DNA from 2 places in the Massilia sp. GER05 genome. Region 2 is predicted to be linked to the other one. Evidence: predicted binding sites of a transcription regulator. Region 2 holds the regulator's gene; the other holds the start of a gene.

Region 1 (8,896 bases), 3.0 Mb from region 2:
GCCCAGCGATTCGGCGACCTCGCCGTAGAGCTGGTAGCCACGCATGGCCCAGGGGTCTTTTTCCGAGATCACGAGTTTGCCGTCCCGCCAGAACGCACAGTCCGCCGCCAGCCCGTACTGGTGCCAGCTCTGGAATGCACGTGCGTTCGTCACCTGTGAACCCATGCCGGCCAGCATGTCCTGACGGGCCGGACTGCGGTACCCCTCCAGCAAGGCCATCTCGTAACCGTACTTCTCCTTCATGATCTTGAACACCAACAGCAGGCGCTGGCTGAACTCCGGCCGCAGCAGCCCCCAGTTGCGACTGGCGTCCACCAGCATCGGACGCACCAGTTCCACTTCGCGCGTGCCGAACGCGAGCGGCGGCAAGGCAGCCGGCGGCACCAGCTGCTCGCCCTTCAGCAACGCGGCCACCTGGGCATCGACGACGGTGTCGGGGGGCTCGTAGTCGGGCAGCATGTCGGGCCGGCGCATCAGCAACGCGAGCAGCGTCGGAATCAGCACGAGCGGCACGCCGACGGCGAACCACGCCCAGTGCCGCCGCAGCAGCCTGCGGCCGTCGTACCACACGCCGCGCGCGCCCGACCAGGACGCCCTCAGCGTGGCATTACCGCTGCGCTGCCAGCCCCCGACGCGCCATTGGAAGCGGCGTTGCAGCATGCCGAGCACGTGCAGCACAGAGGCCCGTCCGCCCGGGAACAGGGCGAGCCAAATGACGCTGCAAGCCAGGCAAAAGTACAAGAATGCGAGGAAGATCAGCATCGGCTTCTCCCGTTTGTTTCTAATTGGAATTAGTTTTCCAATCTTAGGAGTAATGCGGTGCGCCCTACAGATGAAAATCAACCCGGCTCCAGACGTCCCAACCTGATGTCGTCGTCGCGCCGGGCGACCAGCGAAATCAATATCCTTGCCATGCTCGACGGCCAGGCACCCGGGCGCCGGCTCCGCGCCCTGCCGGCCGTCGTCTGGTACGGCGCCGCCGGTGTGCTGGCGTGCTCCCTGCTCGTCGTCATCGCGTGGCTCGTCCGCGGCGCGACGCCGGCGCCCGACAGCACGCCCGTCGACGTGCCAGGCACGCGCGCCACGCTGGCTGCGGACGGTCCGGTGTCCATGCCGGCGCCCACTGCGTACGCGACACCTGCGGCAGCCGTCCCAGCGCGCGGCGCCGTCATCATCGATCTGCCCCAGCCTGCCACCGCCATCGCAGTGTCCGACGTGGCCGGACGTGCCCCGGCCAGTACGACGGCGCCCCCTTCGTCTGCCCCGTCGCGCCATCCGGTCACGCGTCCCGCCACGCCGGCCGTTCCTCATGCACGGCCGCATCCGGAGTCCCGGACGACCGCATCCCGGGTGCTGGCCCATGCGGACCCGGCGCCGCCGCGCCAGAAGCGGACCGCGAGCGCCGCCAGGACGACGCCGTCGACGGCCGGGGTCGATACGGACGTCGCCCTGATCTCGGCCATCCTCCAGCACACCGGCACCCGTAAGGAGGCGGCCGATGGCGCGGGAACCGCGGCGTGCGCCGACAAGCCGTGTGGCCCACGCATGCCACCCCGACAATAAGGCGGCCTGCGCGGAAAACCACGCCGCGGGCTGTAACCATAGCAAAACTGCTGGGCCATCGTCGCCGGCACCGTTATACTGTACAAAAGTACAGTTGGCGCGGTATGACGATGATCAGAGTCCTGGAAAACGAGTTTTATTATCTGGATAATTTCCAGCGCGTGCTGGACTGGATCGCCGAGCGCTACCCCGACCTCCTCATCGGCGAGGAACACGCGTTCATCGCCGCCTTCCCACAATTGCCGCAACCGGCCCGCGCCCTGTTCGTGCGGATGGTGATGCGCAAGGGCACCCTGTTCCGGGCGAGCAAGCTCAACTACGCGGAGATCGGCTGCCCGCGCGCAGCGGCGGAGGCGCTGCTGCCCAGCGGCTGGATCGAGTCCGATCCCGTACTGACGCTCGACGAGCTGTTCGACCTGCTGTCCAAGCCCGAACTGGCCGAGGCGTTCCGCCTGACGGGCGCGCAGAAGAGCGCGCGCAAGGCCGAGCAGCTCGAAGCGCTGCGCGCAGATCCCGCGCACGAGGTAGAGCGCCCGTTCTCGCATTGGCACCGGAGTTGCGACGACCTCGCATTGCGCCTGCTCGTGCAACCGCTGTGCGACCGCCTGCGCCTCATCTTCTTCGGCAACCTCTCGCAGGACTGGACGGAGTTCGTGCTGTCCGACCTCGGCCTGTTCCGCTACGAGCGCGTCGAATTCTCGCCGGCGTCGCGCGGCTTCCGGGCCCGCCACGACATCGACCACTACCTGCAGCTGCACGCGTGCAAGGAACGCTACTACGCGGGCGAGGCGGCGCTGGACGTGCTGGCCGACCTGCCCCGCCATGCATTCGGCAACGACTGGCTCGACAGCCGGCGCGAACGTCTGCTGTTCCAGCTTGGCCAACTGCTCGAAAAAGAGCGGGACTGGGACAATGCGTATGCCGTGTACGCGGATTGCCGCTATCCGGGTGCGCGCGGACGGGCGATCCGCGTGCTGGAAAAGCACGAGAAATTCGACGCAGCCTATGCGTTGTTCGAGACGGCGCAACAGGCCCCGGAAAGCGAGGCGGAGCGCCAGCACCTGCTGCGCCTGGGCCCGCGGCTGGCACGCAAGCTGGGCCACCCGAAGGGCCCGCCGCGCCGCGCGACGCCGGCCGCGCGGCTCGACCTGAGCCTGCCGCTGCCGGGCGGCGAATGGAGCGTCGAAGGCGTGGTGCTGGCGCATCTGGCGCGCGCCGACGCGCCTGTCTTCTACGTCGAGAACACGCTGGCCAACACACTGTTCGGCCTGTTGTGCTGGCGCACGATCTTCGCGGCCATCCCGGGCGCGTTCTTCCACCCGTTCCACCGCGGTCCGGCCGACCTGTTCGCGGCCGACTTCTACCAGCGCCGCAAGGACGACTTCGAGGCCTGCCTCGCCCTGCTGGACGACGGCCGCCACCGCGCCGCCATCCTGGCGACGTACGACGAGAAGGCAGGCCTGCAATCGCCGTTCGTCGCGTGGGACTGGCTCGATCGCGGCATCATCGAACTGGCGCTGGACTGCATCCCGGCGGCGCACCTGGCACTGTGGTTCCGCCGCATCCTGCAGGACGTGAAGGAAAACCGCACGGGCTTCCCCGACCTGGTCCAGTTCTGGCCTGAAGAAAAGCGCTACAACATGATCGAGGTGAAGGGCCCGGGCGACCGCCTGCAGGACAACCAGCTGCGCTGGATCGATTACTGCGCCGAGCACGGCATGCCGGTCACGGTGTGCTACCTGCAATGGGAGCAGGCCGCCGCATGAACGACGCACGCTACGTCGTGTCCGTGCGTGCCCTGTGCGAATTCACGGCCAAGCAGGGCGACCTCGACCTGCGCTTCACGCCGTCGCCCACGGCGCAGGAAGGCATCGCGGGCCATGCCGTCGTGGCATCCCGCCGCGACGACAACTACCGCAGCGAAGTGACGCTGGCGGGCGACTGGGGCCCGCTGCACGTGCGCGGGCGGGCCGACGGCTACGACCCCGACCGCAACCTGATCGAAGAGGTCAAGACGTACCGCGGCCAATTCGCGCGCATCCCCGACAACCACCTGCGCCTGGCCTGGGCCCAGCTGCGCGTCTACGGACACCTGATGTGCGAGGAGCTCGGCATGGACGACGTCAACCTGGCGCTCGTCTACTTCGACATCGGCACCCAGCAGGAAACCCTGCTGCGCGAGACCCGCACCCGCGCCGACCTCGCCGCGCTGTTCGAAGACCAGTGCCGCCGCTTCGTCGCCTGGGCCGAACAGGAACTCGCGCACCGCGGCGCGCGCGACGCCGCGTTGACGGCGCTGCGTTTTCCGCACGCTGACTTCCGTCCCGGCCAGCGCCAGCTCGCGGAAGCCATCTTCCGCGCCAATGCCGGCAAGCGCAGCCTGCTCGCGCAGGCCCCGACCGGCATCGGCAAGACCGTCGGCACCCTGTTCCCGGTGCTGAAAGCGGCGCCCGGCCAGGAGCTCGACAAGGTGTTCTTCCTGGCCGCGAAGACGCCGGGACGCCAGCTCGCGCTGGACGCCGCAGCGACACTCAAATCCGGCGGCACGCTGCCATTGCGCGTGCTCGAACTGAGCGCGCGCGACAAGGCCTGCGAGCACCCGGACAAAGCCTGCCATGGCGATTCGTGCCCGCTTGCCCAGGGCTTCTACGACCGCCTGCCGGCCGCGCGCGACGCGGCGGCGAACGCGGGCATGCTCGACCGCGCCGCGCTGCGCGAGATCGGTCTCGCGCACGACGTCTGCCCGTACTACCTGGGCAGCGAGATGGTGCGCTGGAGCGACGTCGTCGTGGGCGACTACAACTACTGGTTCGACGGCGGCGCGATGCTGTACGCGCTGGCGCTGGAACGCGGCTGGAAGGTCAGCGTGCTCGCGGACGAGGCGCACAACCTCGTATCCCGCGCACGTTCGATGTACACGGCGACGTTGCAACGCGCGGACCTGCGCGCGGCACGGGCCGTCGCACCGCCCGTGCTGCACAAGCCGCTCGACAAGGTCAAGCGCGCGTGGACGGACGTGAGCAAGTCCGCGCCCCTGCCCTACCAGGTGCTGGACGGCCTGCCCGACAAATTCCTCAACGCGCTGCAGGGCGCGGCCAGCGCCATCACGGAGCACATGGCCGCGTTCCCCGTACCGCTCGACCCGGAACTGCAGGATTTTTATTTCGGCGCGCTGCAGTTCGGCCGGCTCGCGGAATCGTTCGGCGCGCATTCGCTGTTCGACGTCACGCGCGAGGACGAGCGCAACACGACCCTCTGCATCCGCAACGTCGTCCCCGCATCTTTCCTCGGCCCGCGCTTTGCGTACGCCCATTCGACGACGCTGTTCTCCGCGACCCTGAGCCCCTGGCATTATTTCGCCGACCTGCTCGGCATGCCGGCGGACACCGCGTGGATCGACGTCGACTCCCCGTTCACCGCGAGCCAGCTGGACGTGCACGTCGCGCACGGCATCTCGACGCGCTACCAGGCCCGGGCCAGTTCGCTCGCGCCGATCGCGGCCCTGATGGCGGACCAGTACCACGAAAAGCCCGGCAACTACCTCGCGTTCTTTTCCAGCTTCGACTATCTGCAGCAGGTGGCGGACCGCTTCGAGCGCGACCATCCCGACATCCCCGCATGGAGACAGGCGCGCCGCATGAGCGAACCGGAACGTGCGGACTTCCTCGCGCGCTTCGTCGCGGGCGGCCGCGGGATCGGCTTCGCGGTGCTGGGCGGCTCGTTCGGCGAAGGCATCGACCTGCCCGGCGAGCGGCTCATCGGCGCCTTCGTCGCGACCCTTGGCCTGCCACAGGTAAACCCCGTCAACGAGCAGCTGCGCCAGCGCATGCAAGCGATGTTCGGCGTGGGCTACGACTACACCTATCTCTATCCCGGCATGCAGAAGGTCGTGCAGGCGGCGGGCCGCGTGATCCGCACGGAGCAGGACCGCGGCGTCGTATGGCTGATCGACGACCGCTTCGCGCGGCCCGACGTGCGGGCGCTGCTGCCCGCCTGGTGGCACGTCGACAAGGCCGCCTTCTAGCGGCTCATTCAGGGTGGACAGGGCCAGGCGCGGCGACGAAGACAGTGCGGTTGCACGGCGCGGAGCCGCAGCGACGCCATGGCCGCCCTGAATCAACCGCTAGCGCATCAGGTCGCGGACCTTTTGATAACCGCTGCGGCTGATCGGAATGCGCGCCCCGGACTTCAGCACCGCGCAGTGACCGTCCTTCCCGGTCGGCTCGATGCGCGCGATGGTGCCCAGGTTGACGATGTACGACCGGTGCACGCGCAGGAAGGCCTGCGGATCGAGCTGGCTTTCCAGTTCGGCCATGCGCTGGTTCTTCAGCCACTGGCGGCCTTCCGAGCAGATGGCCACGTAATCGTCCTGGGCCTCGATGTAGTCGATGCGCGCGACGGGGATGACCTGCACGCGCGCGCCGTCGCGGATCAGCACGCGCTCGATCGGCTGGTGGCGCGCCCGCGCATCGCTCATGAGCGCGCGCATCGCCGCCTCCCCCTCGGTCGCGGGCGCGGCGAGGCGTTCGCGCGCATGCGCCAGCGCCTGCGCGAGGCGTTCGCGCGTGAACGGTTTCAGCAGGTAGTCGAGCGCGTGGACGTCGAAGGCCCGCAACGCGAACTGGTCGTACGCCGTGACGAATACGTAGTGCGCCTTCGCGCCGGCCAGCTCGACGACTTCGAAGCCGTCCAGCTTGGGCATCTGGATGTCGAGGAACACGAGATCGGGCGCCAGCTCCGCGATGGCCTTCACGGCCTCGAAGCCGTTGGCGCATTCGCCGACGATCTCCACGTCGGGGTGTAGCCCGAGATGCTCGCGCAGCACGGCGCGCGCCAGCGGTTCGTCGTCCACGATGATCACGCGCATGCGTCAGGTCCTTTCGAGTTCGGGTTGGGGTTCGTCGGCCGTCACGGCCGGCAGTGCGAGCTCCACGATGAAGCGGCCGTCGCGCCGCATCCAGTGCGCGCTCGCCTCATGCCCATGGTCCGCCGCGAGGCGCTGGCGCACGTTGACGAGGCCCAGGCCCGTGCCGCGTGCCGAAGCGGCACCGTCGACGCTGTCGGGGTCGACGTCGTTCTCCACGCGGATGCGCAGGATCGATCCGGCACGCGTCGCTTCGATGCGCACGAGGCCGGGCTCGATCATCTGGCCGATGCCGTGCTTGATCGCGTTCTCCACGAGCGGTTGCAGCAGCATCGGCGCCAGCAGGCACTGGCCGGCGGCGGGATCGATGGCGGCATCGAAGCGCAGCCGGTCGCCGTAGCGCACCTGCTCGATGGCGACGAAATGCCGCACGAGCTGCAGTTCCTGGTCGAGCGTCACCTTGCGGTCGGCGCGCAGGCCCAGCGTGTGCCGGAAGAACTCGGCGAGCTGCACGGTCATGGCACGTGCGGCCGCCGGGTCGAGCGACGTCAGCGCGCTGATCGAATTCAGGCTGTTGAACAGGAAGTGCGGATCGACCTGGGCGCGCAACATGCGCAGCTCCGCATCCTGGGCCATCAGCTTCATCTCCAGGCGCTGCGTCTCGAGGTGGCGCACGCGTTCGGTCTCGATCAGCAGGTAATTCACGGCGGCCGCCAGGCCGTACAGTATCAGGCCGAGGCCGAACATCGACGCCAGCACGGGGCCGCTCGCGACGGGCACGTAAGCGTCCGGCGCCAGCGCGGCCAGCAGGCTGTTCCAGACCGCGCCCATGCCGCACCACAGCGCGGCCACGCAGGCCGCCGTCATGCCCACGCCGGCGGCGATGGCGAGCGGACGGCGCCGTCCCAGCGGGTACGCGCGGCACACGTAGTAGGCGGAAAAGCCCGCCGCGTACGCGAACCAAAGCGCCAGCGGCACGGCGAACAGCACGCTCGCCCCCCAGCCCGCCCCACTGACGGCCAGCATGACCGCCAGCAGCAGGCCCAGCATCAGCCAGGCCAGCAGGTAGAGCGCCGCCGCGCGCCAGCTCGCAAAAATACCGTGCACTGGCCGCGCCTTTAGTTGCGCACTTCCACGCCGCCCATGATGGCGTAGCCGGTGATGACGAGGCGCTTGCTGGCGTCGGGCGGCCGGGCCGTCTTTTCCGCGAAGCCGCCCATCACGGGCGTGCCGTTCAGGACGACGGTCCAGTCGGGCGGAACCTTGATGTTGATGCCGCCCCAAACCGTGAAGATGTTGATCACGGCTTCCTTGACGATGGACGCGTCGCGCAGGTCGAGCGCGCAGCCGCCCATCACGGCCGTGATCTCGCCGCCGCGGAAGTCCTGCGTGCCGACGCGCCGCTCGAAACCGCCCAGCACGGCGACGATGTCGACGACGTTGTCCGGACTCGCGCCTGCGGCAACGCCTTCGCGCGCCACCCGCCCCGGGCCCAGCGAGCGGTACAGCACGAGACCGCCGAGCGCGATCATCACGAGCGGCCACAGCGTGCCCCAGCTGATGGTGAAGTAGCCCATGCGGCTGACGATCATCAGGAGGCCGACCGCGATCAGCACGCCGCCCATGTAATTGCCGCTGCGGCCGCTGCGCGTCCCGTTGCCGAACAGCGCGACGCAGCCGGCCACGATGAAGGCGAGCGGCCAGAACCCGATCGCATGGCGGAAATTCAGGATGTCGAGGTTATCGAGCAGGAACAGGACGCCCATGCCCACGACGAGCAGGCCCAGCACGACCTGGCTCGACGCGCGGTTCGTGTTATTTTCCATGGCCGTCCCCTCCCTTCTGGCCGAAGCGGCGCTCGGCGATCGGCCGGATCGCCATCGTGATGCCGCTGATGATGATGAACAGGGGCCAGCTGTTGCCGAACGTGAGGCCCCACAGGCCCTCGAGCACGGCGAACAGCCACAGGCCGATGAAGACGGTCCACAGGCCGTTGGAGAATTCGCGGGCGCTCGGGTAGCCGATGGTCTGGTTGATGCCCACGACGACCAGCAGCAGCGGCGCATAATGCCACAGCGAGCGGACGTCGAACACATCCATCTGGTCCAGCAGGAAGGCCACGCCCAGCCCCACCAGGACCAGGCCCCACAACACCTGGCGCCGCAGGTGGTAGGACGCTTCGCTATTCATGTTTCCTCCATTGTGATCGAATGTCGACACGATAACGGAGGTCGGCGCGCGGGTGGAAGTGCTTTTCGGCCAATGGCGGCGCTTTGCCGGTGAATGGCGAAGGGCCCGCCATGTCGCCATGGCGGGCCCTTCGGAAAGCGGATGAATCAGGCCGCGGCTTGCGGACGCAGCCCCTTCTGCTGGTTGCGGTACCTGGCGCGGGCAGCGGCAATCTTGAGGGCTTCGCGCGCGACGTTCATCTTGTGGATCTCCTCGCGCTCTTTCTTGCCGCGGTGCTGG
Region 2 (8,896 bases):
GGCGGATGTTGGCGGCGGATGGCGTGTTCTGCGCCATCGCATTCAGGTACTGGAGGCCGCCGACGTCCTCGGCCTTGCCGAGCTGGACGAGCGCCTCGTACACCGTGATCACGTCGGCAGGCTTGCCGGCATTGATCAGGCGGACCATCTGTTCGAAGATGATCCGGTGGTCGTAGCGGTAAAAATCCTCCGCATGCATGAAGTCGGCAATGCGGTCCCACGCCGCGTTATCGCGCAGCAGGCCGCCAATGACGGACTGTTCTGCTTCGATGGAATGCGGGGGGATGCGGAGCGACTCGATCTGCGGGTCTGCTGAGGTGTTCATGGCCGGCATTATACCCGTTCCCGATCAGGCGCTGAAATCATTGGTGAGTTTCCAAAAACGAATTTTTTTTGCTGTTGCAAAAAAAAACGTCCCCGCAGAGGCGGGGACCCAAGCTTTGCATCCGAAGTCGCAACTTGGGTCCCCGCCTGCGCGGGGACGACGGTATTACTTGAAACTCTTATCAGGCGGCTTCGCCCACGACAGCGATGGTGATTTCCACCACGACGTCGGTGTGCAGAGCGACCGACACCGGGTGCTCGCCGGTGGTCTTCAGCGGACCGGTCGGCATGCGCACTTGTGCCTTTTCGACGGCGAAACCTTGCTTGGTCAGGGCTTCAGCGATGTCGAAGTTGGTCACGGAACCGAACAGACGACCGTCGACGCCGGCTTTCTGGGCGATGGTGACGGTCATGCCGTTCAGCTTGTCGCCCTGGCCTTGAGCGGCAGCCAGTTTCTCGGCAGCTGCTTTTTCCAGTTCGGCGCGCTTGACTTCGAATTCAGCCACGGCAGCTTGCGTTGCACGACGGGCCATTTTTTGCGGGATCAGGAAGTTACGGGCGTAACCGTCCTTGACCTTGACGACGTCGCCCAGGTTGCCGACGTTGACGACTTTTTCCAGCAGGATAACTTGCATTTTATTCTCCAGTAATCTGACTATGCTTCGATGTCGTAACCGACGATTAAGCGTTGTGCAGGTCGGTGTACGGCAGCAGAGCCAGGTAACGGGCGCGCTTGATGGCGGTGTCCACTTGACGCTGGTAGTGAGCCTTGGTGCCGGTGAGGCGTGCCGGCATGATCTTGCCGTTTTCCTGGACGAAATCCTTCAGGGTGTCGACGTCTTTGTAGTCAACCTGTTCCACGCCTGCAGCGGTGAAGCGGCAGAATTTCTTGCGCTTGAACAGCGGGTTCTGCTGTTTGCGCTTCTCTTTGAGCTTAGCTTTGTTTTTGTCGAACTTTTTACCGAATGCCATTTTGAGGCTCCTGTATCTATCTATAAACGTGCCCGCAACCCGCAGTTTCTTACTGCTTATGCGGCACTGAAATCAATGATGTGAAACACCAAGCTTTTGCTGTGACGACTTTTCCTGGCCAAGAATCCCGTGAAGCGGTACATCGCACCCAACTCGGCGTTGGCAAATCGTCCCGAAATCTCGCCCGCGGCAACCGCGGAAATCTCGAATTCGACCTGCCTGTCCATCCTCGCCTCCGTCTGCGTCGATCCGTGTTGCAGGATGCCGCCCACGATGGGGATGCCGGCCGGGGTGTAGCGCAGGACGTCGCGTTCCAGGATGCTTGCGACCAGGGACAGCTCGTTCACGTATTACAGCTCGGTGCTCCCGCGAGATTTAGGCTGCGGCGGCCGGAGCGGCGGCCTGCTCGGCGCGGTGGCTCTTGGCTGCGTCTTCGCGCTGGACCGACTTCATCATCGGCGACGGTGCGGTTTCAGCTTTCTTCATCTTCACGGTCAGGTGACGCAGCACGGCATCATTGAATTTGAATGCGGTTTCCAGCTCGACCAGGGTCTCGTTGTCGCACTCGATGTTCAGGCAGATGTAGTGTGCCTTCGGCAGCTTCTGGATCTGGTAAGCCATTTGACGACGGCCCCAATCTTCGACGCGGTGGATGTTGCCGCCGCGCGAGGTGACCGTAGTCTTGTAGCGTTCGATCATCGCCGGGACCTGCTCGCTCTGGTCCGGGTGGACGATAAACACGATTTCATAATGACGCATGAAACACTCCTTAAGGACGTTTAAACAAATGCCCACCTCGGCGTCAAGACGAGTGTGGGAAGGGAAAGCCCAACATTATAACAGCAAAACCGTCAAGTGCTCAATGGGACTGTGCACGTGCGCCGCGTACCGCACCGCAAATGGTTATGGACGTGCGCTGCGTGCCGCACCTCAAAAGGTTGTGGACGTGCGCTGCGTACCGCAGCGCAAAAAAAACTTGAAATCCCCTTGCGCGTGGCGCAATACTGTACAAAAATACAGTCTGACCCCGTACCAACGAAGACGAACATGCTTAAGCTCACCGCACGGCAAGAACAGATCCTCAACCTGATCAAGGAAGCCATCGACAACACCGGCTTCCCGCCGACCCGCGCCGAAATCGCCCAGGAGCTTGGCTTCCGCTCGGCCAATGCCGCCGAGGAACACCTGCAGGCCCTGGCCCGTAAAGGCGCGATCGAAATTTCCCCGGGTACCTCGCGCGGTATCCGCCTCGTCGGCCAGTCCGTCGAATCCAAGGCCGCCGCTGCGGCCGCAGTGCCTGCCTTCGTGCCGCCGATTCCGCCGAACCTGATGTCGCTGCCGCTCGTCGGCCGCGTCGCGGCGGGTTCGCCCATCCTCGCCCAGGAACACGTCGAAGCGACCTATTCGGTCGATCCGGCCATGTTCTCGAGCAAGCCCGACTTCCTGTTGAAGGTCAAGGGCTGGTCGATGCGCGACGCCGGCATCTGCGACGGCGACTTCCTCGCCGTCAAGAAGGTCGACAACGCGAAGAATGGCCAGATCGTCGTCGCCCGCATCGGCGACGAAGTGACGGTCAAGCGCTACCGCAAGACCGGTTCCACGATCGAACTGTTGCCGGAGAATCCGGACTTTTCCGTGATTACCGTCGATCCGAGGACCGACGAGTTCGCACTGGAAGGCCTGGCGGTCGGACTCTTGCGGTCCTGGCACTAACCTCCCACCTGCACACAGGCCCGCGTCATGCGGGCCTCGTCGTTTTATCGTGCGCTCAGCGCGGATAGACGAAACCGGTACGGATATCCGTCGGCAGCAGCCGGCTGCCGTCACGCACCATCAGGCGCTGCGGCGGCTCGTCGCCGGCCAGGGCGCGCCAGATGACAGGTAGCCCCTCCCCTTTGCGCAACAGCTCGTCGCTGCGTTCGAATACATTGGAACAACCCGTGGCCGCGAGCAGGGCCTGCACGATGGTCACTTTCCACGCGTCGACACCGGCAGCGTTGAACTGGCACACCAGGTAACCGCCGGTCCCGCCATAGCTGTGCACCAGCAGCCCCGGCAGGCCGTCTTTTTCGCCATCGATCACCAGGGTCAGGGCTTGCGGATCGGCGTTGCGCACGGCGACGGCGCGCCGCGCGACCGCGGCCTGCACGCGCCGTTTCATCATGGCGTGATCGACCGGCTCGTCCTCGCGCAGGGTCCAGACGCGGGCCGCGATCTGCGACTTGGCGTTATAGGCCGCGCGCGCCAGAAACTGGCGTGCCGACGACTGCACGATTGCAGTGACGCCGGGTTTGCCGCGCTCCTGGGGCCGTCCCTCGACTTTCTCGATGGCGGACAAATAAATCCATGGATCGCCGGACAGCAGGCTTTTTTCCTTGCCCTGTTTGATGGTGATGATGAGCATATGCAGGCTTCGTTTTCAGGAGCCGCATGATACAGCAAGGCGTTATCACCCGGGTTATGCGTACGCCTCATGTCGATTAGTTGCAAACAACGGCGACAGAGTTGCGGCTTCGACAAGGCTCCCCTACACCGCCTCGCAACCTGACATCGGGATCCTTACCATGTTTTCCAGCACTGTTCTGACGCGCTGCCCGGCCGCCATCAGCCTGGACGGCCTGGCACCGCTGGTCACATGGCGCGCCGCATGCGCCGAACGAGCGCCGACGGGTGCCGGCAACGTCACGGCGCTCGGCCAGGGCAAGCGCACGACCGCGAAAGGCGAGCAAGGCGTGCTCTTCCAGGAGAAGTCCGGCCCCGGCCTGCCGAACCGCGGCCATTTCACATGCGGCCGCTAGACATCACTTGTCGTTATCCGGCGGCGGCGCGTTCTTGACCATCTCGTTGTGTTCCTTGACATAGGCTTCCGTGCCCGCGCGCCAGGCGTCGAAGTCCGCCACGACCATCCTGCCGGCCACCTTGGTGTCTTCCGCCAGCCGATCGCCGACTTCCTTCAGGTGCGCGTTCGCCTTCTCCGTCTCATCCTTCGTCATCAGCTTCGCGATGTCTTCCGGGATGCGTTTCGCCAGCGGCAGGGAGGCGTTCAGCTGCTTCACCCAGCGGTTGTGGCACGCTTCCCAATCCTTCATCTTGCCGCTGTAATAATCGATTTCCTCGTTGACCTTGGACATGACCGGGAAGCGCGGCGCCGGGCAACGGTAATCGTTCGTGCGCAGGTCGGAGCCGTCGTATTTCGCGATCCAGTAGTCGAGGTCGGCACGGCGCGCCTCGCGCTGCTTCATCAACTCGAGCGACGCGATGGCGACGGCATTGCCCTTCGCGGCCGCCTTCTGGAACCATTGCGCGGCCTTGTCCATGTCGACGCCGCCCGCCTCGCCGTAGAAATACATTTCGCCCAGGTGCTGCTGGGCCATCACGTTGCCGGCGTTCGCCAGCTTCGTGTATTTCGCCAGCGCTTCCGGATACGATTTCTTCGCGAACAAAGCGTCCGCTTCGGCAAGCTCGGCGGCAGCGTTGGCGGACGATGCGACGGCGGCCGGCTTCGCGGCAGCACCTTTCGCGGGCGCGCCTTTCACAGATAATTTCGCGCCGGGCTCGGCGGCGATTGCGACACCACCGCACAGCAGTGCGGCGCAAAACAGGGCAGTCTTCATGGGGTGTGCAGTCTATGAATCAAGATGGGGAACAGGACGATCATAACCGCAGCGCCCCGCCCGCTCAACCGTTCAATGCAGCGCCGAAATCGGCCAGCAGGTCGGCCGTATCCTCGATACCCACGGACACGCGGATCAGCGATTCCGCGATGCCCATGCTGGCGCGGCGCTCGGCGCCCATCTCGAAGAAGATCGTGTGCGCGACCGGGATGACGAGCGTGCGCGTGTCGCCCAGGTTCGATGCGGGAATCGCGACCTTCAGGCGGTTCAGGTAATCGAAGCAGTCGATGCCCTCCTTCAGCTCGAAGCTGAACAGCGAGCCGTACGCGCGGAACTGTTCGGACGCCAGCTTGTGCTGCGGGTGCGATTCCAGGCCGGGATAGTGGACGGCGGCGACGCGATCATCGGCCTCGAGCATGCGTGCCAATGCCAGCGCGTTCGCGCACGTGCGCTCCATGCGCAGCGCGAGCGTTTCGGCGCCGACCGCGATGTGGTGAGCCGCTTCCGGCGCCAGCGATGCGCCGAAGTCGCGCAGCGCTTTCGCGCGCAGCTGGGCCATGCCCTGCGCGGCGGGCGGCTGGCGGCGGAAGTTGTCGGCGATGTTCGGATAGGCGCTCCAGTCGAACACGCCGGTGTCCGTCAGCGCGCCGCCCAGCGCCATGCCGTGGCCGCCGATCGATTTCGTCAGCGCGTTCACGACGAGGCCCGCGCCGACCGCCTTCGGACGGAACAGGTAGGGCGTCGTCATCGTGTTGTCGACGACGTACAGGATGCCGCGCGCGCGGCACAGCTCACCGATGCGGGCCAGGTCCGCGATCTGCGTGCGCGGGTTGGCGATCGTCTCGACGAACACGAGGCGCGTGTTCGGCTTCAGCGCGGCTTCCACGTTCGCGACGTCGGTCGCATCGACGAACGATACTTCCGTGCCCTGCGCGGCCACCGTGTTCCACAGGCTGTTGGTATTCCCGAACAGGAACGAGGACGACACGACGTGGTCGCCCGCGCGCAGCAGCGCCTGCGCGAGCGCGCCGATGGCGGCCATGCCGGTGCCGAAGCACAGCGACGCGACGCCGTCTTCCATCTTGCTGATCTTGTCTTCCAGCGCGCTGACGGTCGGGTTGCCCTGGCGGCCATAGCGGAAGCCCGGTTCCTTGCCCTGGAAGACGGACGCGAGCTGGCGCGCATCCGTGTAGCCGAACGCGACCGACGTGTGGATCGGCTTGTGCAGCGAGTTGTGTTCGATCGACTTCCTGCGGTCGTTGTGCAGGATGGTGGTGGTGAAGCCGTAGTTGGCGAAGTTGGATGTGTCGCTCATGGTATCGAAATGAAAACGGGCGCCCGCTGCGCCCGATGAATGCAATACAGCACCGACGCCTGCCAGGCGCCGGCGTCCGGGCTCATTCCGCCGCGACGGGCGGGTTCAGGTTCAATTGCGTGCGCACGATGTCTTCCGACGACTTACCGGACGACTTGTGGCGCGCGTGCTCCAGCTGGTCGAGGTAGGCCGGCGTGACGTCGCCCGTGACGTAGACGCCGTCGAAGCACGACGCTTCCACGTTCGTCAGGGCCGGGTTGACGTCGGAGATCGACTTCTTCAGCGCATCGAGGTCCTGGTAGACGAGGCGGTCGGCCGTGATCTCGCGGCACACTTCCTCGACGGTGCGGCCGTGGGCGATCAGTTCGTCGCGCGTCGGCATGTCGATGCCGTACACGTTCGGGTACAGGACCGGCGGCGCGGCGGACGCGAAGAACACCTTGCGGGCGCCCGATTCGCGGGCCATCTGCACGATCTCGCGGCTCGTCGTGCCGCGCACGATGGAGTCGTCGACGAGCAGCACGTTCTTGTCCTTGAATTCGGACGGGATCGCGTTCAGCTTCTGGCGCACCGACTTCTTGCGCATCGCCTGGCCCGGCATGATGAACGTGCGGCCGACGTAGCGGTTCTTGATGAAGCCTTCGCGGTATTCTACGCCCAGCTTCAGCGCGAGCTGGATCGCGGCCGGACGCGACGAATCGGGAATCGGCATCACGACGTCGATCTCTTCGACCGGGATCTCCTTGCGGATCTTCTCGGCCAGGTATTCGCCCATGCGCAGGCGGGTCGCGTACACGGACGCGCCGTCGATCACGGAGTCGGGCCGCGCAAGGTAGACGTATTCGAACGCGCACGGGTTCAGCGACGGATTTTCGGCGCACTGGCGCGTGTGCAGCTGGCGCTCGGCGTCGACCCAGAACGGCTTCGCCCGGCGCGATGTCGCGCACGAAGCGGAAGCCCAGGCCTTCCAGCGCGACGGATTCGCTGGCGACGAGGTATTCGGGGCCATTCTCCGTCTCGTTGATGCCGAGGCACAGCGGACGGATGCCGAACGGGTCGCGGAACGCGAGCAGGCCGTGGCCGGCGATCTGGGCGATGACGGCGTACGCGCCGCGCACGCGGCGGTGCACGTGCGCGACGGCCTTGAACACGGCGTCCGGATCGAGTGAGTAGCCGTCGGCCGCGGTGGCGATCTCGTGGGCCAGCACGTTCAGCAGGACTTCCGAGTCCGAGTTCGTGTTGACGTGGCGGCGGTCGATGCGGAACAGTTCTTCCTTCAGCTGTTCCTGGTTCGTGAGGTTGCCGTTGTGCGCCAGGGTGATGCCGAACGGGGCATTCACGTAGAACGGCTGCGCTTCCTCTTCGCTGGACGAACCGGCGGTCGGGTAGCGGCAGTGGCCGATGCCGGAATTGCCTTGCAGCGAACGCATGTTACGCGTGCGGAAGACGTCACGCACGAGGCCATTGGCCTTGTACATCGAGAACATGCTGCTGTGATTGGTTGCAATCCCCGCCGCATCCTGACCGCGATGCTGCAACAGCAGCAAAGCATCATATAACAGCTGGTTGACGGGGGCTTGCGAGACGACGCCGACGATGCCACACATGGTGTGCTCCTAAACTTGGACAGCTAGACAAAAGGGTGTTTCAAAACTGCACGTGCTGCGCGAAGGCAGCGGGCAAGAAAGGTTTGACTGTGCGCGCTCCGGTTTCCGCCATGGGCGAGAACAGCGCGTCCTTCCAGAAAGCCTGTTGGGGGATGGATGTCATCCCGCACAATATGACGCCGGCCAGCACGATCACAATACCCCGGCCCAATCCGAACAGGCCGCCGAGGCCGCGGTCGGCCAGGGACAGTCCGGAGGCCTCGATCAGGGCGCTGATCGCGAGGGCCAGCAGGCCCATCAGCACGCGCACGCCGAGGAACAGTGCAATGAAGGCAACGATCAGCCGCAAGGCTTCGCCCGGAATCACGGATGGTAGCATGGGTGCCAGTTTCGCGCCGAAGGCGTTGGCCACGATGAAGGCCGCCACCCAGCCGACCAGCGACAGGATTTCCTTCACCAGGCCGCGCATGGTGCTGATGACGACCGACGAGATCAGGATGAACAACACCACGTAGTCGAAAATCGTCACGGCTTCAACCGAATCAGACCGGGGTCATGGCGCCGGACAAGCCCAGGCGGCCCAGCTTGGCGCGTACTTTCTCGGCGTCTTCCTTGTTCAGGGGGCCGACACGTACTCGGATCAGTTCGCCGGAAGGGGTGGACGTCTTCTGCGTGTACGACGAGATGCCCGCTTCGCGCAGCTTCGCCTGCACTTCCGCCGCCTTTTCCTGGCTCGACAGCGCGGCCACCTGCAGCACGAAGCGCTGCGACGAGGCCTCGGCCGGCTTGCTTTTCTCCGCCGCCTTGCCTTCCAGGATCGCCATCGCGCGCGCCGCGTCGTCCTTCGGCTTCACGGGTTTTTCCTCGGCTTTGGCTTTGGCCTTGTCGCGGGCTTCACGCGCGAGACGCTCCGCCTTCTCGTGCTCGGCCCGCTCGTGCTCGGCCCGCTCGTGCTCGGCCTTCGCGCGTTCCGCCTTTTCCTTCTCGGCGAGGCGCGCTTCGGCCTTTGCATCCTTGTGCTCGGCCGTGGGCGTTTCCTTGTGTTCGGGCTTGTGCTCGACCTT

What was found. Region 2 encodes LexA, which represses DNA repair genes until DNA is damaged. Its sites were predicted from a motif close to ACTGTATNNNNATACAGT; they were not measured.
Region 1: a site for LexA is predicted at 1,641-1,658, ahead of ACL58G_RS25270 (VRR-NUC domain-containing protein). Genes of this name have one in related genera too.

Annotation. Positions count from the first base shown of each region.
Region 1 is NZ_CP178858.1:5,723,024-5,731,919, forward strand. It holds gene ACL58G_RS25260 (M15 family metallopeptidase) at 1-762, opposite strand, end outside; gene ACL58G_RS25265 (hypothetical protein) at 820-1,563, shown strand; gene ACL58G_RS25270 (VRR-NUC domain-containing protein) at 1,674-3,329, shown strand; gene ACL58G_RS25275 (ATP-dependent DNA helicase) at 3,326-5,587, shown strand; gene ACL58G_RS25280 (LytR/AlgR family response regulator transcription factor) at 5,687-6,430, opposite strand; gene ACL58G_RS25285 (sensor histidine kinase) at 6,434-7,534, opposite strand; gene ACL58G_RS25290 (LiaI-LiaF-like domain-containing protein) at 7,546-8,253, opposite strand; gene ACL58G_RS25295 (LiaF transmembrane domain-containing protein) at 8,243-8,617, opposite strand; gene ACL58G_RS25300 (hypothetical protein) at 8,764-8,896, opposite strand, start outside.
Region 2 is NZ_CP178858.1:2,741,465-2,750,360, reverse strand. It holds gene ACL58G_RS12320 (replicative DNA helicase) at 1-325, opposite strand, end outside; gene rplI (50S ribosomal protein L9) at 507-959, opposite strand; gene rpsR (30S ribosomal protein S18) at 1,006-1,296, opposite strand; gene priB (primosomal replication protein N) at 1,353-1,643, opposite strand; gene rpsF (30S ribosomal protein S6) at 1,672-2,055, opposite strand; gene lexA (transcriptional repressor LexA) at 2,344-3,009, shown strand; gene ACL58G_RS12290 (SAM-dependent methyltransferase) at 3,065-3,700, opposite strand; gene ACL58G_RS12285 (hypothetical protein) at 3,861-4,094, shown strand; gene ACL58G_RS12280 (tetratricopeptide repeat protein) at 4,098-4,910, opposite strand; gene ACL58G_RS12275 (cystathionine gamma-synthase family protein) at 4,975-6,225, opposite strand; partial or broken gene purF (amidophosphoribosyltransferase) at 6,308-7,832, opposite strand; gene ACL58G_RS12265 (CvpA family protein) at 7,873-8,361, opposite strand; gene ACL58G_RS12260 (SPOR domain-containing protein) at 8,375-8,896, opposite strand, start outside.